DNA from 4 places in the Paenibacillus sp. sgz302190 genome. Region 1 is predicted to be linked to each of the others. Evidence: riboswitches for the same ligand, from Rfam matches in the RefSeq annotation. Region 1 holds a riboswitch; each other region holds the start of a gene.
What was found. Region 1 has a riboswitch for cyclic di-GMP ahead of AC6RNO_RS32615 (S-layer homology domain-containing protein). Riboswitches for the same ligand answer to the same signal wherever they lie in the genome.
Positions count from the first base shown of each region.

Region 2: linked by a shared signal. The riboswitch ahead of AC6RNO_RS35415 (amino acid adenylation domain-containing protein) and the one ahead of AC6RNO_RS32615 (S-layer homology domain-containing protein) in region 1 are both predicted to bind cyclic di-GMP.
Region 3: linked by a shared signal. The riboswitch ahead of AC6RNO_RS08010 (fibronectin type III domain-containing protein) and the one ahead of AC6RNO_RS32615 (S-layer homology domain-containing protein) in region 1 are both predicted to bind cyclic di-GMP.
Region 4: linked by a shared signal. The riboswitch ahead of AC6RNO_RS34280 (transglutaminase-like domain-containing protein) and the one ahead of AC6RNO_RS32615 (S-layer homology domain-containing protein) in region 1 are both predicted to bind cyclic di-GMP.

Region 1 covers NZ_JBZYAO010000048.1:14,333-22,138, reverse strand. Annotated here, with positions in the region: gene AC6RNO_RS32625 (NEAT domain-containing protein) at 1-3,658, shown strand, start outside; gene srtB (class B sortase) at 3,754-4,551, shown strand; cyclic di-GMP riboswitch class I at 4,648-4,758, shown strand; gene AC6RNO_RS32615 (S-layer homology domain-containing protein) at 4,815-6,116, shown strand; gene AC6RNO_RS32610 (DUF5704 domain-containing protein) at 6,126-7,806, shown strand, end outside.
Region 2 covers NZ_JBZYAO010000065.1:6,463-14,268, forward strand. Annotated here, with positions in the region: partial or broken gene AC6RNO_RS35415 (amino acid adenylation domain-containing protein) at 1-2,054, opposite strand, end outside; cyclic di-GMP riboswitch class I at 2,165-2,272, opposite strand; gene AC6RNO_RS35420 (hypothetical protein) at 2,667-3,044, opposite strand; gene AC6RNO_RS35425 (alpha/beta fold hydrolase) at 3,509-4,312, shown strand; gene AC6RNO_RS35430 (ROK family protein) at 4,302-5,516, opposite strand; gene AC6RNO_RS35435 (methyltransferase domain-containing protein) at 5,597-6,304, opposite strand; gene AC6RNO_RS35440 (ABC transporter substrate-binding protein) at 6,514-7,806, opposite strand, start outside.
Region 3 covers NZ_JBZYAO010000004.1:288,872-296,677, reverse strand. Annotated here, with positions in the region: gene AC6RNO_RS08010 (fibronectin type III domain-containing protein) at 1-3,605, opposite strand, end outside; cyclic di-GMP riboswitch class I at 3,657-3,751, opposite strand; gene AC6RNO_RS08005 (stalk domain-containing protein) at 4,031-5,653, shown strand; gene AC6RNO_RS08000 (LSm family protein) at 5,809-6,114, shown strand; gene AC6RNO_RS07995 (CBS domain-containing protein) at 6,215-6,685, opposite strand; gene AC6RNO_RS07990 (FAD-dependent oxidoreductase) at 6,833-7,806, opposite strand, start outside.
Region 4 covers NZ_JBZYAO010000055.1:36,796-43,408, forward strand. Annotated here, with positions in the region: gene AC6RNO_RS34275 (collagen binding domain-containing protein) at 1-3,010, opposite strand, end outside; gene AC6RNO_RS34280 (transglutaminase-like domain-containing protein) at 3,459-4,265, opposite strand; cyclic di-GMP riboswitch class I at 4,279-4,367, opposite strand; gene AC6RNO_RS34285 (class D sortase) at 4,424-5,098, opposite strand; gene AC6RNO_RS34290 (MFS transporter) at 5,173-6,441, opposite strand; gene AC6RNO_RS34295 (MarR family winged helix-turn-helix transcriptional regulator) at 6,498-6,613, opposite strand, start outside.

The DNA of each region.
Region 1 (7,806 bases):
AATGAAAGATCAGGAAACAATGTATGAGCTTGGGTACGCGGAGTGTAAAGAAGGTTATAATTATCCTCCCGTTACGCCCGGAGAATATACCAAGGGCTCCAAAGAAAGCTTGCAGCTGTATTTGGGCAGAGCGCAAACCGTGCTGCAGAACGTCTATGCGACATCCAGCAACGTGACCAAAGCGATCAATCAGCTTAAAGGATACACAGACAATCAGTTCGTTGCCTCAGCTCCGGTTAAGATCATCGTCCTCGATTCGCTGAATCCGACAACGAGGCTGTCGCAGAACGCTCCGGAGATTGCCGGAACGGCTGTGCTCGTTGAACCGAGGAACAACAACAACGAGTACGTAAGAGCGAATATTACATTCAACGGAGCGGCTCCTGCCGAGGTGGTGCAGTCCACTCCCCAGAAGTCGAGCCAGAACAATGGCGCCGGCTTCCTGGCCGAAGGCTTGGATTATGCGAATGAAGCCAATCAAGCACTTCTGCTGAGCAAAAGTTCCGATGCGCAAAAGAAAGTGTATCAGGTGCTCATCCGCGGAGCCGCCGTTGACAATACCAAATGGGAGGGCCGCTCCTATCTTCGCTACAAGCTGAACGGTGTAACGAAAGAAGTTTACATCAGCTACAACGGAGAACAGCTTGATGCGCTGAACACGGCGGTTGAAACGGCGCAGAGGCTGTACGATCAAGCAACGGCTCTGACCGGCAGCGAGCAAGCTTTTGCGGCTGCCAAGACCGCGCTGCAAGCGAAGATCGCCGCAGCCAAGGAAACGGCAGCCAATCTGGCAGCGACCCGGCCGCAGATTGCCGCAGCCGGCAGCGTATTGGCGCAGGCGGTGGCTGCATTCAAGGCAACAGCTATCGTTGAGAATCCGGGTTCAGGAGACGGGCAGATTAAGGACGGTGAATACCCTATCCCATTTTATATTTACAAAAAAGGAGCTTCCGACCCGTCCGTCATGTATGACTACGTAGATAAGAGCAGCGGCAAGCTGATTGTGGAAGGCGGCCATAAATACGTTTCGTTTACCCTCAAACAAAATGCGGAAATTTTGTCCTTCAAGACGGAGCGGGGCGGAGTACTGGTGGAAACGGATAAAGTTAGCGAAGATACGGCTGCCAATACGCGCGTTGTCCGTTTTCCGGTCGGCGATCTGAACGCCCGTTTGAATGGATGGGTAAAAATTTATTGGCTGCTCCCGCCACCGATCAATTTGTATGATCATGAGTATGAAGTGGAGCTGGGATTTGGCCAACCGGTCATTCCGGAGGAAAAGCAAGATCTGAACTTCAGCGTTCTTCATGCAACCAAAGAGGAATTGTCGGCGATGGACAAATATTTCGTGAAGCCGGGCAAGTACAGCGTGGCGGATGGAAAAATAAAAGTAACCGTTACGCTGAAGGACAGCACGACCATACCGAGCTTTAAAGTCGAGCAAAACGGCGTACTGAAGGAAACGACGGTTGTCAGCACGGATACCGCAGAGAACACGCGGGTCGTACAATTTGAGACGGCGGACCTGACAACGCTGCTGAACGGTCAAGTGCATGTGTCGACGAGTTATAACGGAACGCCGTATGAAATGGACTACGCGATCCGATTGAAGCTGTCCGCGACGGATAAAACGAGCTTGAATGCGTTAATAGCTTCGGCTCAAAGCAATTTGGATGCGGCGGCGGAAGGAACGGAGGCCGGACAATACCCTGCGGCGGCCAAAACGGCTCTGCAGGCGGCGATCGATGCGGCCAAAGTTTCGGCAGCCAGTGCGGCAGCTTCCCAGCAATCCGTTGATGCGGCTGTCCTCGTTTTGCAAAAAGCGCTGAGCGTATTTCACGCTTCCGTCATTTTGGAAGACGCCGGCTATATCTTTACCCTGCCGGCCACGATTACAGATAGTACGGGAGCGCCGATTACCGACTTCGTTTCCAGCGAAGTTAAGCTGAATGTGAATGGCGACCAGCAGATAGCGACGTTCGAACCGTATGCGGGCGTCACGCTCAAAAAGCTTCAAAAGAAAAAAGCCGACGGCAGCCTGGAAGACGTACAACTGCAAGTAGCGGCTGCCGCTAAGCGGGAGGACTTGGTTGCAATCCTGAGCGCAGACAATTCGTTCAGCTTCGAGTTGGATCGCGCGGCCAGTTACCTGCTGACATTGGTCGGAAGCGATGAAGCGGAGCGGGCATTCGAAATCGCGTTTGCGCAATTGCAGCCCGTAAAAGCGGACCCGGGAACCGGATTGCCGGGTACGGTGCCGGTGAATGTCCATGGCATCGCCGACGGGTCCTACAGTATCGCGTATAAGTTTTTGAAATATAATGCCAGTACGACCTCCGTTATGCAAGAGTATGTCATTACGCCAGGCAAACTTACGGTGAGCGGCGGCAAGATGTATTTTGAATTCACGCTGAAACATAGCAAACAAATTCCTGATTTCCAGGCAGACACCGGCAGCGGTTTGTCGACTCCTTCAGTATCGGAGACTGACGACACAAACAATACCCGGACTTATAAATTCATGGTTAACAACCTGGATGCGAAGCTGCACGGGTGGGTCGATGTCAACTGGCCGGAAATGAGCTATGTTCATAATTATGATGTTCATTTGGTATTTGACAGGTCCTCGCTGGTATCTATAGCAAGCGGAACGAAGGCGGGGCTTACCGCGCCGGTGAAGCCGCTCGCTCTAGTCTACGAACCGGGCGAGTACGTAATTGATTATGAGCTCAACGTTCGCGGGACTTCGAACAAGTCGGTGACCGACGAGTTTGTGTTGCACCCGGCAAAAGTGGTGATCAAAGACGGCAAAAGTTACTTGCAAATAACAGTATCGAATAAAGAAGTGACGGCTCTGAAAATTGAAGACGCCAAAGGCAACTTAACCGATGCGGAGATCGTATCGACGAACGAAAAAGGCAATGAGAGAACGCTGCAGTTTTTGATCAACGACGCGAAGACGAAAGTGCTGGCTCAATTCGTAATGGCGGTGCCGGGCAAATACAACGGTGAATATAACGTCGAATTTGTGCTCGATGACTCGACCTTCAAGCCTTACAAGGAGCAGCCTAAGACGGAGTCGGACGGCAAGCAGCCTGACGAGAAGCCGACTACGGCCGCAAACCGGTTCACGGATCTGGATAAGCACTGGGCAAAAGCGCTGATCGAGCGTGCAGCTAAACTAGGCTTGGCGAATGGGCATGAAGACGGGACATTCCGCCCGGATAACCTGATCACGCGCGCGGAATTTGCGGCGCTGCTGAGTCGGGCGCTGAAGCTGGACGCGGGCCAAGGAGAGCTAAGCTTCAGCGATGCGGGAGATATGCCGGATTGGGCGAAGCCGCAGCTGGGAGCTGTCAGCAAAGCCGGTATCATGAACGGCTATGAAGACGGGACGTTTCGCGCCGACCGCAACATCAGCCGGTCGGAAGTGGCGGTGATCGTGGCGCGGGCGCTCAAGCTGGATGTCGACGCGCATGCGAAGCCAATCTTCGAAGACGCGGAAAGCATTCCGGCGTGGGCGCAGGCGGAAGTGGCGGCAGCCAACAAACGAGGCATCATAAACGGGCGGGATAACAATCAATTCGCGCCAAATGAGAGCACCACGCGGGCGGAAGCTATCGCTTTAATTCTTGCTTTGTACGAGGAAGCTAAATAAACTTGCAGTTGGAACAAGCGAGGATGCTGGATAGCATCCTCGTTTTGCAATGTATTTTAAGCGTGATAGATATGTTGAAAAGGAAGTCGTTGCCTATGGGACTTATGCGTCGGGTTTGGACCGTTTTGGCGGCAGCCGTGTTTCTGTATGCGGCATTTCGTTTGGCGGCGATCGGATGGGGATACTATGAAAACCGCAGAGATCTGGCTGAGGCAAGCAAACTATTCAAGGAGGATCAGCTCAAGGACATGGGTCAAACCCTGTCAGTGACTGCTGTTACTTACGATAGGGAACACATGTTTGGCTGCCGGCCTCGCGATTTGTTTCGCCCCTTGCTGGAGCTGGGTCCGGATATAGTCGGTTGGATCCGTCTGGAGGGCAGCCGCATCGACTATCCCGTAGTGCAGGGAATCGACAATGAGCAGTATTTGAGCCGCAATTATAAAGGAGAAGATTCCCGCGCCGGCAGCATTTTTATGGATTACCGCAATGCGAAAAACCTGGAGCAGCGGCATACGATTATTTACGGCCATCGGATGAAGGACGGCACCATGTTTGGCGACTTGAAACAGTATGTGAATCAGACGTACTACGACAAGCACCGGCAATTTCGGCTGGACACCTTGAACGCTTCTTACATCGCTGAAGTTTTTTCAGCGTATTATACGACAACTGAGTTTAACTATATCGAGACGGAATTTTCCGACGATGAGGATTATGCCGCATTTTTACAAAAAATTCAACAAAAATCGCTTTATGCAACTGATATGGAGGTTGCTCCCGGAGACCGGATTATTACCCTATCGACCTGCGATTATGCACTCGACCCGGTGGCCGGAAGATTCGTTGTCCATGCCCGTTTGAAGCGTTTGGGTGAGCCTGTTGCTGAATAAATACTTGTGGAAAAATGTTAGATTATGGGTTAATATGGATTTTGTATTATATCTAATGTACTATACCTGTAGTTTTAAATACCTACGAACCAACTGAACACGAAAAGGCAAACCTGTTCGAAAGACAGGGACGCAAAGCCACGGGCCTACTTCTGCGGGGATAAGTCGTAAGACATCCCTCAAGGAAACGGCAGCCGGGTTGCCGAAAGCAGTTGGTTTTTTTGTTTTGGAAAAAGTAACTTTTTTACTATGGAGGTATATAAATGAGGGTTCAATTAGTTACATCACTAGCGGTTATCGTGCTGCTCGGAAGTTCAATTCACGATGTCAAAGCCGATACAACCGCCGCTGCGCCAGCAACGAAGTCAACGAATATTGCCGGCCCGGTTTCTGCGGGCAGCTTCAGCGATACGAAAGGGCACTGGGCGGAGGCGACCATCGCCGGTGCGGTTCAAAAAGGGTACGTGGACGGCTACCAGGATCATACTTTCAAACCGGACGAACAAGTAACGCGGGCGGAGTTTATCAAAATGGCGGATTCCGCGCTTCATATTTCAGTTTCGGGTGCCACCACAGGCAGTGATTGGTATCTGCCTTACGTTAACGCGGCAGTCAGCGCGGGGATTCATGAGTGGAGCGATTTTACGGGCGGGGACTGGAATACGCCGATGACCCGCCAAGAAATGGCGCGCATAGCGGTTCGGGCTGCAACCGGCGACAAGAACACGGAGGACAAGAAGTGGATGTACTTGGCGACCAAAGCCGGTCTGATCACAGGCATGGATGACACCGGAACGCTAGGAGAGGACCAAACGACAACCCGCGCCCAAGCGGCGGCAACCATTGAACGCATCCTTTCTTCGAAGGGCGGCCAGACGCTTTCTGTTGACAAACATGCCGTATCGAGGGCGGAAGTTGCTTGGCATAAGACCAATGTGATCACAATGCTTCCGCGCTACTTTGAAAAAACAGCGAACGGCGAGAGATTTCACGACGAGTTACTGACCGCCACAACCGCCGACGGCAACATGTCTTGCAGCGTCAATAAATATGTTGTAGTCGATTTGGACGATCCTAATGATCCTTACCGAAATCTTGTTCCAGATGATGTAAGCAAGTTCGAGTGGTTGGACTTTAATACAGGTGCATCTGTGCCATTGAAAGGTGACAACTATATCGTTGTTTCAGAACAAACGATGAAAATTAAAAGTTTTCCTGCAGATGCAACTAGTATTACTGGTTGTGGCGCGGGTATTACGGATAAGGCTTATGATGCAAGCGGTACATTGAAAGCCAAGAATATGCTTCCAAGAATGTCCGGCGTAAATATTCCCTATAAAAAGCCCGGATCCGTATATACGTATATCACTTACTCAGATTCTTATTACGGTAACGCAGGGGATTCGATTAATGAAACGAGGTATTCCTTTGAGGCTGTCCCCAAAGGCAATTTGACACCTGTTGATGGGATGCGGCAAACCCGTATTGTCTTTAACGGAATTGATACCAGTTCACCAACTTTAATATATACAGGATTTTTAAAGGATCAAATCAATCAACAGTAGGTGGTTTTGTTGAAAAGTATATATTTTCGCTTCCTCATTATTTTGACTATAGCATCTTTAATGATTCCCTTAATTCCGCAGACTGCCCAAGCGGCGCCGATTAAGCTTGGAGATATCGATTATGGCAGCAGTATCGTGCAAGCCTATACGCCTCCGAACGGACTTGCAGGTGAGCTTGTAAACATGGAGCATTTTAATTTTAGTGATGTGACGATCACTCCCTCGCCGGGGAAGACTGTTCAGAGAGTATGGTTGCAAGACAAAGACGGAAATGAGGCAGGGGTATTAACAAATTCGGGAGGTAACAAATGGAAGATTCCAACCATTACGGGTGAAGAGAAGCCATTTTCTGCAACTGCAGTTCCTTATAGCGGATACTTTGCTTGGTTCCGAGATCCGGGTTGGCCTGATCCGCAAAATCCAGGGAAAACGCTAGGGTATGTGTGGATGTATGATGACAACGGGTCGCGTACTTATTATTCAACCTACCCGTCAGTTACAAATTATCCGGTATCCGGCATGTATACGACAGATAGTCCGTATCATTATAAGCCCGGAGTCGATCCGGGCGTTGGTTCGGCAGATAGCAATAGTGCCGTCGCGACAATTCATCATAGCGCTAACGTTTCGATCCCGTCGTTTAAAATGGATGAAAATGATTCCGTAATACTTACGTCTGATAAGGTGGTTAATGTACATATTGATCCTTCTGACATTCGTTATGATCTTACTGCATTGTCAGGTGAACAACGGACCAGACATCCAATTTTGGAATCTAACATCATTGACAAGGGAGCAGATTCAATTGATCTCGCTTCAGGAACCTTTAATTTCCATGTAACGGCATCCTTCGATAATGCGGGAGGCCAAGAAGAATCTAACGGGCCTAACGGGTTAGTTTTGAAATGGTATGATGGCTGGAAGTTTACCTTCCATGCATCACTTTGGTATGTTCGTGATCTGTCAATTTATTACGACGAAGATGAGGCGCCGCCGACAGGGAATTGCTCCTATACAATCGGCCCACCGACTAAAGGAACGATCAATCAGGACGCCGTCATAGATCCTGCGGCCAGCGGCGTGCTTCTCGCGGATATGCGGGATGCGGAAAGATTCGATGTGTTAAAAGGGATCCCGACTTCGGAAAGCCTCTATGCGAACGTGTTGGGGCTGAATTATTTATTTCAAAATCAATTCGCGAATATGACCGGGGAAGTGACCTACTCCGTTTCCGTCAAGAAAACGTATGTATGGACGGTCTCAGGAGGTCCAATGGCTCCGCCTGTTACCAAGACTGAAACCGTAAATCAAACGATGACCGTGACACGTCCGTATTCGTACTGGCAAATCGACAATCTGGAAGTGTACGAACTGGAAAAAGCTACGGTCAGCAATTATGCGCTGGGCGGATACGGCGGGACCGTGACGCTGGATGCCACCGGCTATACAGGGCCGACCCTGCAATCTGACAATAGAGATGATGTCAATACACACGTACACCCAGCTGCTTGTAATCCCGTTGACCTTGGGACAGGTGGCGGCCCGCCACCCGGAGGTACGCCGCCGGAGTTTCAATCGGCAGCGGAGAACGCCGTGGGCCGCAACCAGGTGAACAACGACCTGGTCGTGTTTAACGGCGTAACCGTTATGGAAAATTCCCGGCACCCTGATCAGGGACAGACGCCGGGAA
Region 2 (7,806 bases), on a different contig from region 1:
CGCCCCTCCGTCACCTTTGCTCGGGGAACAATATACAGCGTATGTCCCAGCAGCAGCGCAGCATAAATTTGCTGAACCGATGCGTCGAAATGAAAAGGAGCGAGCAGCGCCACATGGAGGCCTGGCTCATACGCCTCATATACTTGTCTTTGCAATCCCTCGATCAAATGGCAGACTTGCCGATGCTCGATCATGACGCCTTTCGGCTTGCCGGTCGTCCCCGAGGTATACATGATATACGCCAAATTTCCGGAGCCGGCACTCGGCGGCAAATTCCCGCCGCTGTTCATCCCGGACGTCTCCACGTCTTCAAAGACGATTTGTTCCGATACCGGCAAATCGTATCGGCCGGCCAGCTCCGCTTCCGTCACGGCGATGTTCGCGCCCGAATCCGCGATCATGAACCGGATTCTTTCCTCCGGAAATCCGGGGTCGATCGGCACATAAGCTCCGCCGGCTTTCAGGATGCCGAGCATAGCGATGATCGCCCGTTCGGACCGGTTCAGCAAAATCGCGACCGGCGCGTCCGGCACAACTCCTTTTTCACGCAAAAGACGACCCAGGCGATTAGCACGTTCGTTTAATTCCCGGTAGGACATTTGTTCGCCTTCAAAGAATACGGCAGTCTGCTCGGGATTCCGTGCGGCTTGCCGCTCAAACCAGCCATGCAGCGTCATTTCCCGGTCATATCCCAGACGCGGGCTCCTTCCCTGCTGCAGCAGCCATTCCTGCTCGGCCTGCGGCAGCCATGCCAGCTCCCGGATCGCCTTCTCGGGAAAGGTCAGCGCATGGTCCAGCAATGTCAATAGCCGGCGGTACAAAGCTTCTATTTCTTCCGGTTCGAATATTTCCGAACGATAATCCATATCGATCATGAGCATGCCCGTATCCGGCCGGTCCTTGACATGGATCGAAATATCGTTCACTTCATGCCCGCTGAACAGGGGCTCGATCATGTAAGAGAGACCTTCCTTTTCCGTCCATAACATGACCTGATATTCGAGCGATATCCCGAACAGCCGGTTCAATTGTCCATGCTTGACGCGCAAATCACTGATCAACTGGTTATAAGGATATTTCTGATGCCGGATGACCGCCAATTGATCCTTCATGATCCGTTTGGCAAAGCTGAGGAAATCCGCGTTCTCATCAACGTGAGCTCTTACCGGAATGGTGGAAACGAACATCCCGAACATCTGTTTTTCCTTTGCGTTCGTACGGTTGCCCATAAACGTTCCCAGAATCGTCTCGGTTTGCCCCGTCGCTCTCGACATATAAATATGGAGAGTGCTTAAAAACAGCGAGAGAACGCTGATCCCATGCTCCTGGCAAAACATTCCGATTTTTTCATGTAAAAAAGCGGGCACTTCTTCCGTCAATCGAATCGCATCCGTCTCGACCAAATAGGAATCCCCTCGTTTGAGAGACACGGTCTCCGGAATGGAATCGAACTGGGCATTCCAAAATTTATGGTCCTTTTGAAACCGTTCGGACTTCTCATATTCCGCTTCGCTCAAAATATATTCCACATAAGAGGGCTGGCTCGTTTGCAGGGCGTCGGTTCCTTTGACCAGCTCCAAATAGCGATCGATGAGCTGATTCCCCAGCAGCACCATGGAAATCCCGTCGGAAACGATATGATGCACTGCCGCGAAAAGCCAGATCTCCGCAGGGCCGATCTTGAAGACGATAAACCGGAATAACTCGCTATCGTAGAGCGCCATCGGCCGGCAGGCCTCCGTTTGCGCCCGTTCCGTCACGGCATCGATATCTCCCGTTTGACGAACTTCCACCCACTCGATATCAAAATCCTCGCAATCGGCAACGTACTGCCGCGGTTCGCCCGCCTCATCAAGCGCAAGCTTAAAGCGCAGCGCTTCATTGCTGTGGACCACATGACGAATGGCCCGGTTCAACATCCGGTCGTCGATCCCCGCTGCGGATTTTAATTTAACGATACCGCTCAAATTTGAAACGCTGGTTTCGGGATAAAACTGCTCGGTATACCAAATCCGTTTTTGAGCATGCGTTAATGGTAAAAAGTGCTTTTGCATAATTACTCCCCCCATCATGCGAAATAATCTCTTGGTCTTGGAAACTTTGATAAATTTTAACACCCCAAAGCGAAAAAGGCCCACCCCGAATAAAAGGGGAGCCCCTGTTACCCGGCAACCTGTCGACCATAGCATCTCATCTCTTGTGAAAAAGTAATGCGATGCCTTAGGCCATGGCTTTGCGTCCCTACGTTTCCATAGGTTTGCCTTTGTCGAATATTTGTAGAATTTGTATTTATATAGATATATTTACTTTACATATAATAAAACACTAGGAAAGATATACTAGTTACGGTATTTTAATAAATAATTTTATTGGAGGTTACTAGTAAAATTTACCTTATTTTTTTAGGACGCCCCTAACACGAAAGGCCCGGCTTTATCCGCGCCGGTTCATATAAATTACAAGTAACCGCTTCCAATACATGAATCGACAGCGTTTTTTTCGTTTTTTCGACATCGTTCCAGACCATCTTGCAACAAAAAAATGAGAAAAGCCTCCGCCGGAACCGTCTCGTCTTGAGCGGCCCCGTCCGGAGGCTGTATGTGCTTTTGCAGTTTAAGTAGGGCGGGCGGCTGTAGTCCGCCTATCCAGGACAGCAGGCTTAAACTTTAACCGCCTGTCCGTATTTTTCGGTATGTATCGATAAAAGAGAGCACGTCGACCCGCTTCCCTCTCTTTTTTGCCAATCTCGCCATCGTTACTAGCGTTTTCCAGAACTCGTCAAGCACTGGGGACTCCAGATCGGAGCTTTGCGGCGACGGGCTTACCTGATTTTTGTACAAGCTGCCTTCGTCGGAGATAAGGTACTGAATTTGTCGTTTTTTCCATTGTTCTCCGGTTACATAACTAATCCCGATTTCCCTCATTTTTTTACGGACTGATGTCACGGGGCGGGATAGTTCTTTGGCAATAACAACGGGGGGACACTCGCTGGAAAGTCGAATAAGTTTGTCCAATTCTTGCGTAGACCACGGTTTTTTTGTCATTCGATTCAACTCCAATTCTTCATACTGTATCCTTCGTTGCCTTAAAATGGTTAATGGATTCGCGATGATTTGAGGATATCAAGCAATTGTTAGGGAAGTATGAGTTAACCATAATATTTTGGTATATTACATAACTTTTTCGATATCGTTCGCTATTTTTCTACTTCCCTGGAACTAAAATCGTCCTGATTCGGACACGTTATATAGAAGTAATTTCCAGCAACTCGGGCATATTACGGCCCTTGAAGCCCCATACTAGTCTTATTCGACTATGAGGTTTTCTACCGCGCTGCGTGTTATTGCCGATCAGAATGCCGTTCTACGCCCGCGAATATGAAAAAAGCCCTTGGCGAGCGCTCAAAAAGCGGCTTCGGCAGGGCGGAGATGGAAAACCGGGATCAATTCGTGTACGATGAAAAGGAAACAACTTCAAGACATAACCGGAGGAGAGGGTATCCGTGAAAATGACGATTCATGAATCTCAATTGTTTGTTCAAGATCTGGGCCAAAGCCAGGGAGAAGGGCTCCCGGTCATCCTGCTGCACGGGTTTCCGCTGGACCACCGGATGTGGAGCCGTCAAGCGGATGCGCTTGCCGCCGCAGGTTATAGGGCCATCATCCCGGACCTCGCCGGCATGGGGCAGTCCGCTGTCCCGGCATCCAACATCGCGCTAAGCCGGTATGCCGACGATGTCCTCGCTCTGATGGACAAGCTGGGCATACAAAAAGCCGTCCTTGGCGGTTTCTCCATGGGCGGCTATGTAGTGTTCTCGCTGCTGCGCAAGGCGCCGGAGCGATTTGCGGCGGTTGTGCTGGCCAACACCCGTCCGGAAGCCGACCCTCAGGAGGGCCGCAAAAACCGGATGAACATGGCGGCCTCCCTCTACGAAAAAGGCGCCGCCGCTGCCAGGGACGCTATGCTGCCCAAGCTGCTTTCCGAGGAAAGCCGGCAAACGCAGCCTGAACTCGTCCGGGAACTGAGCGCCGTGATGGACGAGATGCAGCCGGAAGGGCTCGTCCACGCCAGCCTGGCTATGGCTTTCCGCGAGGATTCCGTGGATCTGCTCGCAGCGATCGATGTGCCGGCCCTTGTCATCGCAGGCGAGCACGATGCGATTACGACGCCGGAAGTGATGAAATCGATGGCTGAACGTATTCGCGGCGCAAGCTTTCATATTGTTCCGGGAGCGGCCCATCTGACGCCTATGGAAAGCCCGGAAGCTTTCAACTCGCTGCTGCTCGATTTCCTGAAGTCGGTTAAAGCTTGATCAACTGGTTCATCACCATAACGGCGGCACCGATAGCCAAAGCTTCTTCGCCGAGATTGCCTTTGCTGAAGACGACTTGATAAGCCGGATAATAGTAAGCTTTACGGATCGCGACCTGTGTGGCGATTTGGAAAAACAGCTCGCCTTCTGCCAGAAGAGGCCCCCCGAGGATCACCTTTTCGGGATGCAAAATGTTGAGCAGGTTGGCAAGCCCGATCCCAAAATAGGTCGCAGCTTCCGTCATGATCTCCACGACCAGGGGATCATTTTTTTTGAGCGCTTCGAGCACATGCCGGTATTGCAGCTGCTCCGGATCGCCGACCAGCTGCGAGAGGAGCGTTGCCCTCCCCTGCTTCAGCGCGGAACGGGCCGCTTTTTCAACGGCATACAGCGAAGCGTACGATTCAAGCGCGCCGTAGTTGCCTCCGGCATCGCGGTGCGATATGCCGTCGGTCTGAATGATCATCTGGCCGACTGATCCTTCCATATCCACGGCGCCGTAGATGATCTTCCCTTCCGAGACCATGGAGGAACGGAGGCCGATTCCGGCGTGGACATAAAGCAGATGCTTGAAGCTCTGCGAGCGGTTCACCCACGATTCGGCCAAAAGCGCCGTATTCGCGCCGTTGTCAAGCAAGACGGGCAAACTCAGCCGCGATCCGAGCATACGGCATATGGCTACGTTCTTCCAGCCGGGAGCCGGGAAGTACGAGGGCTCAAGAATGACGCCCGCGATCCGGTCCAGCGGGCCAACCGCCCCGATGCCCACCCCCAGCACGGCGGATTTGGCGATTCGATGCTGAGCCAGCATCCGGTCCGCCTCGTCCGCAATGAAGCCGGTCAACACATCGGGAGTCATCTCCGCCGACATCGCCCAACTGCACGAATCCAGCTTGTTCATAGCGAGATCGACGAGCACGAGCTTGGAAAGCGTCCTTGAAATTTCCAAGCCGAAGACGTAAGCATAGGCCGGATTCATTTCATATAAAATCGGCCTGCGGCCGCCGGTCGAGATGCCGAAGCCGGATTCGAGAATGAGGCCCTGGCTCGTCAATTCCTCCAACAGCCGCGTCAATGTGCTCACGGTCATGCCGCTTGCCTCCAATAAGTCCGTTTTGGATACGGTCCCTTGACGGCGGATCAACTCATATATTTCTTTTCCTTTGCGGTTCGGAATTCGTTCTGTAATGAATGGCAGATCCAATGCAAGCAGCCTCCAAGTGATAATATTTCTCAATATTTCGCCACAACCCGGGCAAATTCCTTCCTCCGCGCCTGCTTATTTCACTTGACTCCGATCAAAAGCGTATATCCCAAATAACGGTGATACAAACTCATAAGCTCATCGTACTTGGCGGTAAGCTTCCATATTTGCGGATCGAATAAAGATTGCTGATCCGACAAATGAACCGGGTCCGGGTGCTGCACCGTATCCTCCCACATCGTCAGCGGGAACGGCTGAATGCCCGAGTTCCTCACTTGCCCGAAGCCGCCCGCTTCCAGCAGCCGCCCCCATTCATCGGCATTGTGCAAAGCCTTCACGCCATAGAATTCGCAAATAGCTTGCTCGATTTCCGGTTTCATATTCTTAGTGCGAATTACTTCCCGATCGTACAAAGTTCCTCCCGGAACAAGCACTCTGCGATATTCCGGAATCGACGCATCCGCGCCGGCAAAGTTCGTCACCGATTCGACCATGACGACATCGAAGCTGTTGTCATCGAATGGAAGCCGGCAAGCGTCGCCTTCCAGAAACCGCACCTGCACGCCCTGTTTCTCCGCTCTGATTTTGGCCTTCGCAATCATTTCCGGGCGAATGTCCACAGCCGTTACCTCGCAGTCCTGCTCGGCCAGCAAACACGCTGTCCGGCCCGTACCGCAGCCGACTTCCAGCACTTTCTGCCCCTGCCCGATCGGATAGTTGCGAATCTGCTCGATCGTTTCTCCAAATCCTCCGGGATGCGCATTGCCAATCCCCAGTTTTGTCAGCATATCCAGGTAATTAATAGTCCCTGCACCTCCACATGGCGTTTTGACCTCATTTTTACCATATGGAGGGCCGCTGCCTCATGTTCGGGTGTTCCCGCCGATTCGCTAAAAAAGGGCAGCCGCCCAACCCGGACTTGTTCATCCGGGCGGGCGGCTGCCCCTGCGCTCGGTCAGGGTACAGCCCAACCGTTCGGCACAACTTTTTGCGTGTCTTATTTTTTGCCGCTTCTGAAAGCGTCGAATTGCTTTTGTTTTTCGGCGATAATTTTGTCGATGCCCGCCGCTTTCATTTTTTCCTGATATTTAGGAAGCGTTGCATCCAGATCAATGGAGCCCGTATCGAGTGCTGCATCGAATTCTTTTTGCACGTTTACGGCGGCGGCAATTTGCGTTTTCACAGGCTCGGAGTTGAACGTAAAGCCGAATCCGGGAGATTTTTTGCCGCTTTTGTTAAACTCTTTGAATTTTTCCCACTTTTGCGGATCTTCATTATCGAACAAGTAGTTCAGGAATTGGTTGCCGAACTCCCAAGCAACGCCCGGCGCGTAGTTTTTGGCGGCATCCGTCGCTTTGATGATGTTGTCGGAAACTTTCGTGTAATGAACGCCTTCGATACCGAAGTTGAGCAGGTTGTTGATTTGTTTGTCCGTATGCAGCATGTTAATGATCATCATAGCGCGAGCAGGGTCTTTGGACGTTACGGAAATACCCAGCATCGCTCCCATAGTATCTGTAATGGTGCGCGAAGTCATCTCAACTTGGCTCAGCTTGCCTACTAGATTGGTAGCATTTGCCATTTCACTGTCTTTACCCGGCTTTAACGATGAAGGTACCATGAATACGTTGCCGGATTTCATAGCATCCTGTCCCGACAATTGCGTTGTCGCAGCATCTTTGTTAATATACCCTTTTTGCATGTAGTCACGGGTTACTTTAATAATTTCCTTGTAGCGCGGCTCATCCCATTTTGGGATAATAGTCGTGCTGTCTCCGTCTTTCAGGATGACGCCGGGAACTGTGCTGTCGCCAAGGGCATCATACTGCGCTAAATAGTGACTGTTCAGGTTGTCGCCGTCTCTTAAAAACAGCGGAGTCATTTCCGGCTTCTTCTCTTTAACCGTTTTCAAAATCGGTTCCAAATCTTGAATCGTTTTCACTTTGCTCAAGTCGATGCCAAGCTCTTTGGCTACGTCAGAGCGGTACACGACGCCGCCGGATGCTGCCAGCTCTTTGTTCGTCGGCACGCCGTAGTTTTTGCCGTCGATTTTGGCCCCTTCTAGGAAGGCCGGATCCAACGTCTCGGTAATGCCTTTGCCGTATTGGTTGATCAAATCGTTCAGAGGCAGCAGCGCTCCTTTGCCGACGTTGACGGCATGTCCGTTCCATTGAGCGGTGAACAGGATGTCGAACTGCTCGTGGGATGCGATCATCAGGTTCACCTTGTTATCCCATTGCCCCCAATCGATCGGCATCAGTTTAATTGTAGCATTGATCTTCTCCTGCAA
Region 3 (7,806 bases), on a different contig from region 1:
GGAACGCTTGGAGTGGTGATCTGGATGACGGCTTCTGTCCATTGACTCCGCTCGCTCCATTCACTTACACCGTCATCGTTCTTGCTCCTGATTCTGTAGGTGTGCAGCGTATCTGGGCTCAGATTACGGTGGACAAATGTAGTATACATACCGTTATCCAACATTTGGCCGTCCGCTTCCACCTCGTACCCCACAGCTCCTTCAACGCTATCCCAAGATACGGTAATAGTGGAACTGGTAGAGCTTAAACGAATGTTGCCCGGAACTCCAAGCAATGTCGCTTTGGATAAAGTCTCCGACCACACGCCCGGAATGCCTCCGGCTATGGCGCGAACTCTGTATACATGCCACGAATATGGCGTTAACCCATCATGCGTGAAGGTTAGTGCCGAGCCATTATCCCGAATAACCCCATCGACCAGTACTTGGTAACTTTCAGCCCCGGAAACAGCATCCCATCCCAAAATTATGGATGAAGTTGTAGCGCGAGCGGTAAAATTTTGCGGCTGCCCGAGAAGTGCGGATTGCATGACCGCCTCGCTCCATTCGCTTGCGCCTCCCTGATTTTTGGCCCTGACCCGATACGTATGCTGTGAATTCGAAGCCACTCCTTCATGGGTGTATAACGTGACGAGTCCGACATCGACAATATTACCGTCCACTTCCAATTCATAGGATGTCGCCCCCAGGACAGGATCCCACGTCACTTCTATTTTGTCGCTTGCGGCTGCGAACCGGACGTTCTGCGGCTTCATCGGCGGCATTTTACGAATTGCTTGAGCACTCCATAACCCGGCAGCTTTCACATTTTTTGAGCGTATCCGGTATGTATGTTCCGAATTGGGTTCCAATGGAGTATGGATAAATGTACGAGTAGTGCCGACCTTAATAATGGCCCCATCCACTTCCAATTCATATTCGCCTGCCTCATCTATACCGGACCAACTAATTTGAATCGCGTTAGCAGATGATAAATCTGTAGTAAGTACCGGGGTTCTGGGGAGCGTTGTAGCCTCGATTTCAGAGCTCCATGGTCCGGCGCCTTCCACATTTTTCGCCCGTACCCGATAGTGATGCGTAGTATATGGCTGTAAATTTCCATGTAAATAAGAAATTGCATGATTCGTGTCGACAACAAGCGCGCCATCCACCTCAATATCGTAGCTTTCGGCGCCTGCTATTCGATTCCACGTCACTTGCACACTCGAATCGGTTGCGATTGCCGTAATTTCCGACGGGACTCCGGGTAAAGTCGATTTCGCAACTACACTGCTCCATTGCCCCGGGCCGCTGGAATTTTTCGCTCTGACTCTGTAGCTGCGCTGAGTATTCGGATTCAATTCATTGTCCAAATAAGTAGTTGCCGATCCATTGTCCACTACATTTCCGCTGAATTCTATATCGTATCCTGTTGCCCCTGCAACCGGATCCCATTCTACTTTTAACGTATGGCTAGTCGAATTTAGCCGCAAATTTTCGGGAATTGCCGGCAGCGTCCACACGGAGGCTAAAGAAGACCATTCCCCAGTGATGTCTCCGCTGGTTGCCCTAACTCTATAGGAATGAAGAGTTCCAAGACCCAGGTTTTCATGAACAAATGTCGAAGTGGGGCCAATCGGGTATATAACGCCATCCGCTTCCACTTCATATCCATCGGCATTAGAGATTGGATTCCAGGTTAATGTATGACTTGTTTCTGTTGGTATTTGCGATACAACCGGTATCCCAAAAGGAAACAGTTGACTCTGTGGAACGCGTTCTTTCTGTTGGGAATTGCTTGACCAGTACAATGCCGCCCGGGGATTACGGTTTGCACTTAAATATTCCACCTTGATATTCTCTCTCTGGCCCGCTGCCAAATAGACGGAACCTGTTACAGTGCCCTGGAAACTTGCATCTTCTTTATTTATTAAAAGATTATTATTTACCCATAGCTTGATCGGTCCGCTCGTTTGCAATTCAAACTGATATATTTCGCTGAACAGAGCCTCAATTTGTCCGGACCATCTGACAGAAATGTCCTGATCATTGAATCCTGCAACAGGGAACTCAGGATTATTTTGCAAATCAATAACCGGATCCACCCTGGTTACGGTATTCCCCTTGAAATTCCCTTCGCTAAAATACTCCGCCTTTAATCCATGCAGCGCATATTTCAAACTTGTCGATCCGTTTCCTCCGACCCCTGTATCGATGAACGGCCGTTGATTGGCCGTCATGTTGCCGCCGATGGCAAACAAACCGCCTGTTTGAATATGCAGTTGATTGTTCACATGCACATCGTCGCGAACGAACAAGTCACTGTTATTTACTTTGATGTTGGCAGTACTATTGTTGGAGACGATCCCGCCAACCATCATCTCTTGCTCTACGTTCATATCCGCTTGCGTGTTGATATGCAATTGATCTTTGATCAAAACGCGCTTTGCCCGGACGTTCAACTGTCCGCTGTTAAAAGTAAGACTGTCGGCAGATAACAAACCATCCACGCTAACCGAGGAATTGTTGTTAAGATGCCAGCTCCCCTTCACCCAGAGGCTCCCATCGGCAGGCTCCGTTCCATTCGAAGACGAATGTACTTGCAAGTTTAGCTCCGAATTGGCATTCATGCTGCCCTTAACAATCAACAGGCCGTATACATCTATGCTTAATTTGGTGTTCGTATTGATTCCATCCGCAATGATTACAACCGGTTTGGAGGGACTTCCGAAAACTACCGAAGAATTCAGATTCAAGTGCCCCACCTTAATAAATGAAGGGGTTTGCGTACTATTGTCGATTGCGCGCTGCAGTGAGACCGGATCGCAATTCGCGCATGCAACAGCTTTTTGTTCAGAATCAGACAGCAATTGGTTCACTCGCTGCACTTCTACATCCATATACCTTCCTATTTCCTCCTGCAGACCATCCACTTGCAGATAAAATGGAGCATTATGCTCGTTATTCATCTTGCCCGAAAGCAGCACTTTGTCCCCATGCACTTTTCTCGGTTCGGGCGGTGGCCCTATAACAGGCGTGCTGGCAGCAGAGAGGGCGAGCAAAGTGCTGGGAGAGCCAACTTTGGTTAGCTCTATGAACTGTAAAGCCGTCTCCGCTTCCTCCGCATCGCCGGAACTGACCGTTAATCTGCCATCTGCAACTTCAACGGATTTTGCTGCAATGACATGCTGCCCTCCCTCAAGAGGGATACGATCAAAAAAGCTTACTCCTTCAACGATTACAGTATTATTGCTTGAATATACGGAATCGCCGACGCTTACCTTAACTTCATAGATGCCGTTGTTTACTTCGAATTCCCAGACCCCGCCTTTATGAACGCGAATTGCGGTATCATTCGGAGTAGGTTGATAAGTACTGCCGCTTACCGTAGAATCCGTGTGAGAACTATTCCACCCATAATTGAATCCATTTTGCGAGCTGAACGGATTTCCCGAATCCGGCAAAAATCCTTCAGGCACAGGTGAAGCCGCAGGCTGGAAATTAACTTTTACACCCCACGCTCCCGTATCGGCATATGCATACGACGATTCTGCCAAAGGAATGAACAACTGCAGCAGCAAGCATAGACAAAGCCCCCTGACAACAGCTTGAAATCCAAATTTCATATTTGTATCCTCCATTTCCCTTTCAATTTGCACAAAAAAAGACCAATTGCAAGAGGCGGCCCGGCTGCCGTACCGTTTCGGTCTGAAACGGTTTAGGCCCGTGGCTTTGCGTCCCTGTCTTTCGATCAGGTTTGCCTTTTTCAATTTCAATTGGTCTTCGCTTATGTACATAGGTAAAAGGATTTGCTCCTACCTACCTTTATACTATAAACAAGCATGACTGTATACCTAGTTACATAATATACGACCAGGTTTCAATATTTCCCTCTTTTTTTGGAATGTTTTGTCGATTTTAATTTGATGCATATTTTGCATAACTAATTTCATAAAATCTCCTTAACTCGGCGAGTCCTTCGGCGTTTTTTCGCGTATAATTTATCAGACATTCTGCCTCATACCTATTAAATTAAAGGAGAAGATTTCATATGCAAAAGAAGCATAGACAATGGTGGATTTCCGCCGCGCTTGTTGTGCTGTTGATCGCCTTGACAGGCTGTCAGGCCGTTCAGGGTCTTGATCTCGGGCAGGCTATGCAAAATACCGGAACCGTTAAGTCCTCGGTATCCAAAGGATCGATTGCGCTGGAGCTGATTACAGGCAGCAGCGATCAGATTGATCCCAAGGAAAAGGCGCTGATCCAAACGTTCAAAAATACGAAGCTGACGATCAACAGCGCTAAAATGCAGGACGCTCAGCACGCATCGATCGATGGGGAATGGAATTACGCCAAAGGGACGATTCCTTTTCAGCTCGTCATCGACGGTACTAAGATGATCGTACATATTGACGGCGCCAAGAAGCCTATCGTCTTTGACCAGGCGGCATTGGCGGCTGACGGAAGGGTGGCGCCGTTATCTCAAGAAATCAGGCAAAAACTGACGAATAGCGCAGAGCAGCTGCGGCCGGCCCTTTATAAGTTTTTCTTCAACAATGCGCCGAACCCGAATACAATCTCCGTAACCGACGCTACGGAGCAAGTGAACAATGAAACGCTAAACATGCAAAAAGTGCATGTGGAGTTAAAAGGCAGCGAGCTCGCCGGTCTTTTGAAACTGTTCCTGACGAACGTCCTCGCCGATGAGCAAGGCTTGAAAGAGCTGCTTGGCCAACTGTACGATGCGGTCGTACCGATTGTGAAGGAGCAAATGAGAATTTCTCAGGAACAATTGAAGGAAGAGTACCCCGATCTGGAGGAACAATCGACTACGTCGGATTTGATGATGGCCTATCTTAACAATAAAAACCTGGCGGTCGAATTCGCTTATACAACGATTCATGAGTACTTGAAAAAAGCTGTAGACGAATTCGATAAAACGATGAAAGACACTGCTGCTTCCGATTCACCGGCCAACGAGGAAGTGTCGGCGATCCTCAGCGATAAATTGACGTTCAAAGCCGATTATTACGTCGATCGGAACAAGCAGATCCGCAAGGTGCAGGCTGAGCTCAATATTCCGGCTCCCAATAAGGATGGCGCAGTGACCGGGATAAAATGGACCTACGCCTTCGAAAACTGGAGTTTGAACCAGTCCGTGACTGCGGATGCGATCGATACTTCCGGCGGGGCGTTGAATGTGGATTCCGATACGTTCAGAGGCTATGCGATTTTGAACAATTTTGACAAGAGTTCTTCGTTTTACAAGCTGCTGAAGGAAGATTTGCAAGTTACCAAAAAAGAGCTTCATTTCATTGTCCAAAGCCAAGAAGCCGCGGACGAGGATCCATACGGCTCCTACAGCCCGTATATGAACGACGATGAAGTCGTCATGGTTCCGGTGAGATTCCTTTCCGAGCAGCTTGGGGCTGACGTCAAATGGAATGCCGAATGGAAGCAGGTTACGATTAAAGACGGAGTAACCGGCACAAGCATCGTAATGTCCGTCGACAGCAAGTCCGCAACAGTGGGCGGAACGAACGTGGAACTGGACAGCGCTCCGGTTATGCGAAACGGGACAACGTTTGTTCCTATCCGTTTTATCGCCGAAAAGCTCGGCACAACCATCAAATACGATCCTGAAACCCGTCTCATCACCATTAAGCGGGATTAGAGGATCAAGGAAGCAGGATAATGGCCAAGGCGAGCGATCGCTTTGGTCATTTTTTTATATGAATAGGCGGCAGCCTATACCTTTCGGGAGCGCATGAATAGGCTAATAACGTAATAGGCGAATAACACGAGTGCAGAAAGGGGCAAGAACGCATCATGTATATGGAACCCCAGGTTATTTATCAGGCTGATTTTTCGGAGGAGCAGGAGCTGCCGCAAAACAGAGACAGACTCCGCGATACCTTGATTCCCCACATCGGGCGCACGGTTCATGTTCAAACCTTGGACGGATTCACGTATGAAGGCATTTTGGTCTATGTGGATGAACAACATGTGCATCTCCAGGTTTCGATGTATGAGCATCCCTATCATGGCATGTATCGCGGCTTCTACAATCCGGCTGCTTCCACGATCCTGACGCTGGTGCTGTACGAACTGCTCGTGATTGCCCTGCTGGCTTAAGCGGATGCCGAGCCGCCCTCCCCGAACAGGCAAAAACCCGCGCGAAACCGCCCGAGTCCAAACCTCGCAGCGTTCGTGCGGGTATGTTTTGTTATCGCAGCTAGCCGGGCAGCCTGGATAAGTACTGCCGGCTGAAAAAGCGGACCATATCCCCGCGGCTGATAATGCCGGCCAGATAGCCGCCGTTTTTTTCCACGACGACTTTTTGGAGATGCTTTCGGCCGAGCAGGGTCGCAACGTCGTTCAGCGGCGTGTCCACATTGACCGTGATAACCTTGGCTCTGGCGTAATCCATCACATTGGCATCGGCAATGTCGCGGCACTTCTCCTCCATCGTCTGCGTATCCATCCAGGTGGAGGTAAAAAAAGGTGATACGACGACGACATTGCTGTGCGAGCTGACTGCGCGCATAATATCTCCATCGCTAATGTACCCTTTGATCTGATTGCAGTGATTCACGATAGGCATCCCGCCGATTCCACGGCTGACGAACTTCTCCAAAACACATTTGATTGTATCCGCTTCCAAAACTTTCACTACTTGGTCAACCATGATGTCCGATGCTTTCATTATCGCTCGACCTCCTTGCTTGAAACTGTTTATGGAAGCTATCGGGAGAACCGGTTCAAAACGCTGCCGGCTCTCCGGCTTGCACGATAATTAAATTGTAAGACAATTAGCAAAGTTCAGTCAATGGTTGCCTCTGCGTGCGGAAACCTATTTTCGCAAGCTTTCCGCTTGCTGCCGCTTAAGCGATTTGCCGCCCAAGAGGCTTGCCGAATCCCAGGTCAGCTTCCGGACGTTCAGACCCAGCTTACCGGTAAGCAGCATATCGATCCCCCATTTTTGCGCCCACACGATGCCCTTTTCCGGACCAAGCCCGATGCAAAATAAATTCATAAAGGATGCATGCTCGGGACCGGTCTTGCCCGAATATTCCGCTTTTATGATTTTGGCAAGGCGCTGCGCTTGAGGAATGGCCTCTTTGCAGGTCATACCGTCGGCTTTGCCGGTGACCGAGTCGACGATGTGCGCACAATCTCCGATCGCATACATGTCGGGGCAGCCGCGCACATGATACCTGCCGTCGACGCTAATCTTCCCGTTCGCTTCCGTCGGCAGTCCGAGTCCGGCAATCAGCGGATTCGGCCGAAGGCCCAGCGTCCAGACGCATAGTCCCGCTTGTACAGCGGCTCCGTTGTCCAGCGTCAGACGATGCTGCTGATCATGGTACACAGCCGCCCTTGTGCCATGCATAACCCGAACGCCCAGTGCGTTCAGTTCTTTTTCGATTCTCCGGCCTACTTTGGCAGGCGCGGCTTCCATCAATCGCGGCTGTGAATTCACCAGGACGACGGACGCCAGCGCCGGGTCCAGTCCCGCCTTAGCCGCTTTCTGCCGCAGGGCGTGCGCAAATTCGGCAGCCGTCTCAATGCCGGTAATGCCCGCGCCGACAACCGCGGCGGACAGAAGCGTTCGTCTCGACGCTTCGTCGTCTACGTGCAAAAGAGCCTGCTGCACATTGTGATCCATGCGGCCCCGAATCTGCGCGCCGCTTTCCAGGCCTGACAAGGATATGCCGCCCTTACCGGGAGGAACCGGCACAGCCGTGCTGCCCAGACACAGGATCAACCGGTCGTACGCCATTGCACCTTCCCGCCCGTCCGGGTACTTCAAGGCGAGGCGATTCG
Region 4 (6,613 bases), on a different contig from region 1:
TCGGCGACGGTGTCGTGACTGGCGGTGTCGGCGTCGGCGTTACCGTTGGTGTAGGCGTCGGTCCCGCCACTTTAGCGTTCGTTAGGTTCAAAGTAAAGCCCGCCGTCGAACTGATCGTTACAGGATGGTCGCTCGAATCGAGCACGTATCCCGACGGAGCGGCGGTTTCTTTGATAACGTAGCTTCCTGCCAGCAGCTTCTTGAATTCGGCCGTACCTGTCGAATCCGTTGTCAGAGTGCTGATCAATGACCGGGATGTACCGGATATCCGGTACAAGTCAAAAGTTGCTCCGCTTAGCACAACAGTGCTATTGGCCGCGTCGACCTTTTTCACGGTTAACGTGCCTCTGACGCCGCTGCCTGTACCCGATCCGCTTGAGACACCGACTATGATGTCTTTGGTTGTGTCTTTGGTCACTACGCTCACATTGTTGCCGCTAAAGCTGACTTTATTCGAGACCGTATCCTGATCGTTGGCAACAATCAATGATTGATATTCAAGAATGTAAGCCGTATTAATCTCGTGCAGGAAGTTCAACTCGAAAGTTTGCTTGCCGTTATTGTCTGTAAGAATGCTGAGCGTATAATCCGTGCCCTTGGTCAACTCGGCTCCCTTGGACACATCTCCGTTCGCAGCAATTGTCGTTGCAAACAGATGGAACGTGTTCGGCAGCAGCAGTTGGTTATCGGTCGGCGTATCGACGATTTTCGCATCCGCTACCGTAGATTGACCGCGGTTGATGTTGATCGTCCAATTAATTTTATCTCCGTTCTGCACGCCGTTCTTGTTGACGTACTCGCCGCCCTTCGGAATGTTGACGGAGGCCGTCAAATTGTTGGACACAGGGTTGGTTCCATCAAACAATTTGGCCGTATTGCTCACTGTATTGTTGATAAGCTCGCCCTCAAGGGTTGTTTTAAAAACAATAAAGTACGGGGCCGAAATGGCTTGCGTGAATGTAACGACCAGCTTGTTATCGCTGCCTACCGTATAATTGTAGTAAGTATTGTCGACTACTGTGCCTTGAGCTGCATTGCCGTTTGCCGGGATCGTCATGTTGTAGACGGCAAGAGAACCCGCAACCAGCTTCTGCTGCGATTCCAAAAGATCCTCGACTACAGCTCCGTTCAGCGTTTTGCCGTTATAGTTTACCCCTACCGTCCACGTTAGCTGTTTCGTTGAAGCGTTGTAGGTCCCATACTTGAACCCGTTGTTCTTCACTTCGTTCCTTGGAACAAAAGTTGCAGACACCGTTTTCGTATGGGTGTTTGAATCCGCGTCCGTCCAGTCAATTGTCGCATTGTTGATGAAATCGGTCGTGCTTCCGGCCGGACTGATCCAGTCGTTGTTGAACTCGGTCACGTAGCTGATCGAGACAGGGTCTGAAAGCGGATTGACGAAAGTCACTTTAAAGCCCTGATCGGATGCTACAGTACCGTCGAGCGTGTAATCGGTTGTTTCCGCCAGCGTAACGGTTCCCTGCTTGATTACCAACGAACCCGGTACGAGGTGAAGCCCTTTATTCGGAAATGTATCCGTTACAACTACGCCGCTCATCGGCTCGTTATCGCCGTTAATCGCGATGTTCCATGCTACCGTTTTGGCTTGGTAGTTTGCCGCTCCGACGTTCTTGATAAGAACTACCTGGTTAATCCCGCGCGTAGCCGTCTTGCTGTCTCCGCCTCCGGACGTCACCTTGTTCGTAATTGTAGCATCGGTGATAACGCGATCGTTAGCCTTCGTTTGATAGGTAACTTTATAGGCCGAATTAATCGCGCTGTTGAACTGCAGCTTGAATCCGTTTTTGCCTGCAGCGGATGCGGCAGTCACTGCGTACTGAGCGGCAGGCACTTCGCTGCCCAGCAATTCTGCTCCTGTCGAATCCAGTGTAACCGGATATACATGAATGGAGCCCGCCACAAGATCCTGCGTATTGTCGAACAGGTCTGTCAAGAAGGCCGATGCCTGTGCAATCGTTTTTTCGTTGTAATTGTACTTGATTGCCCAGTCAATAGTCTGCGTACTTGAGCTGTAGCCCGTCGACGATTTGTCCAATGCGGTTCCATGCTGTACAGTTACGGTTGCCGAAGCGTTAACCGGAGCTTTGTTGCTGCCCTGAAACGTTGCCGTGTTTACGAACGACGTTGCGTCAACATCGGTAACCGGCGTCGTAAACTGGATACGGTATGCCGAGTCAATCGGGTTGTCTGTGAAGTTGACTGTCAGCGTATTGCCCGTATTGTTCACTGTGTACTTGCTAGGGTCAATCAGTGCTCCCTGGACAACACTGCCATCCAGGTTAACGCCCAGATCGTACACGGCCACCGTAACCGGAATCGAGAGCCCCGCAGGAATCGGGTCGGTTACAACCGCGTTCTGTACGGAATCGAGCGTCTTGTTCACGTCGATGGTCCAGTCGATGTTTTTGGCGTTAAAGCCTTGCGGCACGCCGCTTTTCCCGATCGTCGAAGTGATGTTCGGCTTGAATTTCAGCGTAAAGACTTGTTCGCCGCTTTTGATCGGAATTTTAATAATTTGCGTGGTGCTGCCTGTAACTCTTTGCTTATCGAATTGCGTGTTGAGTGCAAGGATGCCTCGTACGTTATCATGAGTCTCTATGTAGTTATTAAAGGTCATAACGGCTGCATGAGTATCTTTGTTCACGCTAAACGTTCCCACTTCTTCGTTGTCTATTAATAGCGGACTAGGACCGATATTATTGAAAAGCAGAAACTCTTGCGGTAACGTGAACGTAAATGTATCCCCGCTGTGGTAACCATGACCATTGGGGAGCGACCATGTGTAATCCAACTGTACTTTGGAACCTTGCTCGTACACGTTGCCCGTCACCACTTGACCGGCGCTGTCGTATACGGCTAACGACACGCTATCGATAATATTGCTTGAAATCGTCGCAGCGCTCGCTTGATTTAAAAAGCCCGCTCCGGAAATGCTCTGCATAAAAATCAAAAGTGCAATCAGCAGAGCACTTGTTTTTTTCTTCAACATTGTCTTTCAATTCCTCCATTCCCGGTTCAACCTCGCTGAAGTCAATTTCATAATTTCAATCGCTGCGCTCTATTTCTCTATATATTCCGGTCCGCAGCAACTGAAATAGCCGGATCGCGAAATTTCTCCGACCTTCATGATCCAAACCGATCAAGGGAATTGAAGTATGAAATTGACTCCGTTGCTTTGCTTCACGCTTTGTCGGCCGAATTGAAGCCTTTTCCCGCTTCTGCCTCCGGCGCCTGCTTCACTCCCTCCCGGTCGGATTAACTTTTCTTTCTTTTTTCTTTTTTCTCTCTGTAAAAAACAAGTCACATTTTGTATTCTAAAACTTAATACTGAACATAAACTGAACAAACAGCCGCAACAAAAAAAGAACCCGCACTCAGGTTCGAATGCAAGTTCCTTCATCTATTGTATTTCCCGCTCTCGGAGCGGAACTTCGCTTTTAATACATTTTGGTGATCGTATAGTTTGCAGCATCTTTCAGCATCGGCGTGTCTTGTCCGCCTTGTACCCGAGCCGAGTCGTACGTCGTATCGATCGTAACCCATTCGCCCGTATCTTTCAGGAAAACTTGATTCCATGCATGATAAGTTTCCGGCGCTTCAGCCGAATAACCCATAACCAGACGGGTCGGAATGCCTACGCTTCTTGCCATGGCCGCAAAAGTAGATGCATAATCATAGCAAATTCCCTTCGATGCGTCATAAATTTCATCCAAATTCGGGATGTAACCGCCCTCGACGGTTTGCGCTTTATCGTTATCATATGTAATATTTGCCGTAATATAGGCATAAATAGCGGTAATTTTGTCCTTGTCCGTCTCGGCTTTGGCCGTCAGTTCCTTGGCCTTCACAACCGCTTTGGTATCTTTGTTCCAATCGATGAGCGGAATGGATTGCAAAAACACTGCATTTTCGTCGTCCATCTTCAAATCGACCGTTTCTTGCGCGACTACTTTATATTTGTTGCCGCCTGTCGACTCCGCAACGAGAACAGTGTAACTGCCGTTGCCTAATTGCAGAGGATACTGGGCGCCTTCAGCCAGGTTATAATCAAATTTGACGTTCCCTTTGGAAATCCGGACGAGGGCTTTCGTATTTTTCGCATTCGCGTAGTTGACTGTAACGACTCCTTTGTTCAGAAGGCTTTTGTCTACTGCCGCTTGAGCGGAAGCTGCGTAAGTCCCTTTCGGTGCAAGGATCAGAAGAAGTGCAACGACCATCATGGATACAAAGGTTTTTTTGAACATAAAAAACTCTCCTTTCGGTAACTGGCTGCCAACTTAGCGCTTGCTAAGGAAGGCCCTTTAGTTTTGCGTCTCTAGCTTTCGCTAGATTTGCCTTTATCGGTGGAAAGCACCGAAATCTTATTTTTTTAATAGAGCGATTATATCATAGACTTGTCCGTTTAACTAGTCTTAGTTTCTATTAATTTTCCTTTGACTGCGATGCGGTGCGTCGGGTTTTCCATCGGATGGCATGTAATCAGCGTAATCTCGCTGTCTTTGCCGTTCCCGTTCAACACCCAGACATCCTCCGGGAGAACGTACTGTTTGCTTTCGACTTTGTACACGAACTGTTTGCTGCCTGTGTCCACTTCGACCAAATCTCCTACGTCCACTTCGTCCAGCCTATTGAAATTTTTGCCGTAAGTAAGGTTCCTGTGGCCGGCAATGGCATAATTCCCCACTTCGCCCGCTTTGCCTGTATGGGCAATGCTCGCAAGGGACAGCTTCAGATTGACCGGCGTCGCATCCGTTAATATCGGCAGCTTCAAATTAATCTTGTCGATGATTAAAACGCCCTCGATATTTTTCAGCTCCATCGCTGCCGGCATCGCTGTCGGCTCCGCGCTCAAAGGGATTACCGGCGGCATCTCTGCGGATGTCCCGGCCGAAGAAGGAGCGCTGACCGCCGCCGCATCCGTCTCGGGGGCCGGTTCATCGATATGGCGCAAATTTTCCTGCCATTGCCGCAAAATTTTTTGCTGCTGATAGCTCTCATAGCGATCGCTGACCGTCGGGTAAAGAAAAACGATGATGCCGAGGACGATGCATGCCAGGGAAACGATTTTTCTTATCATGCGGGTTTCCTGCCTTTGTTTAGCGCGATTTCATATCTATTGGGCATTATACCTCTTTCTCCTGGCAAAATCCATCACATCGCTTGACGAACCGCGCTTCCCGCTCTCGAAATCCGCACGGCCATAACTGCGGCAAGCAGGCAGACGAATCCCGCGCCGATGAAGGCAATGGTATAAGTCCCCATCCAGTCCCGCATCAATCCGGCGCCATATGCCGCTGCCGATGCGCCTAACTGGTGAGCGACGACTACCCAGCCAAAAATCATCCCGGCCTTTTCTTTGCCGAACTCTTTCGAAGCCAACTTCACGGTCGGAGGGACCGTCGCAATCCAATCAAGCCCGTAAAAGACCGAGAAAATCAAGAGCGACATCGGACTTGAATCAAGCGCATACGGCAAAAAGAGCAGGGAAAGACCGCGCAGCCCGTAATACCAAAAGAGGAGCCAGCGGCTGTCGAAGCGGTCCGACAACCATCCCGAAAGCGTTGTGCCGATCAGGTCGAACAGCCCCATCAGAGCCAGCAGCCCTGCGGCCATCACCTCCGGAATGCCGTGATCCCCGCAAGCCGGAATGAGATGCGTGCCGATCAGCCCGTTTGTGGAGAAGCCGCAAAAGAAGAACGTCCCCGCAAGCAGCCAAAAAGTTTTGCTGCTCATTGCCGACCGAAGCGTACGCAGCGGCGTAAGAAAAATGCTTCCTTGGAACGCATCCGGTTTGACGATCTCTTCCGAACCGTAGGCAGCGGCCCCTACGTCGTAAGGATGGTTCCGCATCCAGACCGCTACGACAACGAGCACGGCCACAACGACCGCCACTGCCGTATAAATCGAATACCTCCAACCGGCTTCCACCGTTATTTTGGCCAGTAAAGGCAGGAACAGCAGTTGGCCTGTAGCCGCGCTGGCCGTGAGCATTCCGACGACAAGCCCTCTCCGTTTGGCGAACCATTGATTGGAGACCGTCACACCAAGCACGTTGGCCATCATCCCCGTACCGAGCCCCGCTACAAATCCCCAAATGAGCTCGAATTGCCACAAATATTTCATATACGGCGTAATGGAAAGGCTTATGGCCAATACCGCCAGCGATATTACCATCATTCTCCGAATGCCGAACTTTGCCAGCAAAGCCGCCGAAAAAGGGCCTACGATGCCATACAAAAATATGCCGATCGATACGACTCCGGATATGCTGCCGCGATTCCAGCCGAACTCTTTTTCGAACGGAAGCATGAAAATGCTCGGCATGGAGCGGATTCCCGCCGACACGAGCAAAGTAACAAAGGTGATGAGCACAACCACCCATCCATAATAAAGCTTCGACGATCCCACGCTTCGGTTCACTCGCTGGTCACTCCTTTTTTCGTTGTACAACCAAAATACTAAAAAAATCGAAATGCTTACTTTTCCAATTGCTCGCTCGTCGCTTCAAGGTTTTTGGACAATTGATCCGAAGCTTCCGCACCCAAAATGGCTTCATATTTGAGGCGCAAATTTTTCGAGGCTTGACGAATGT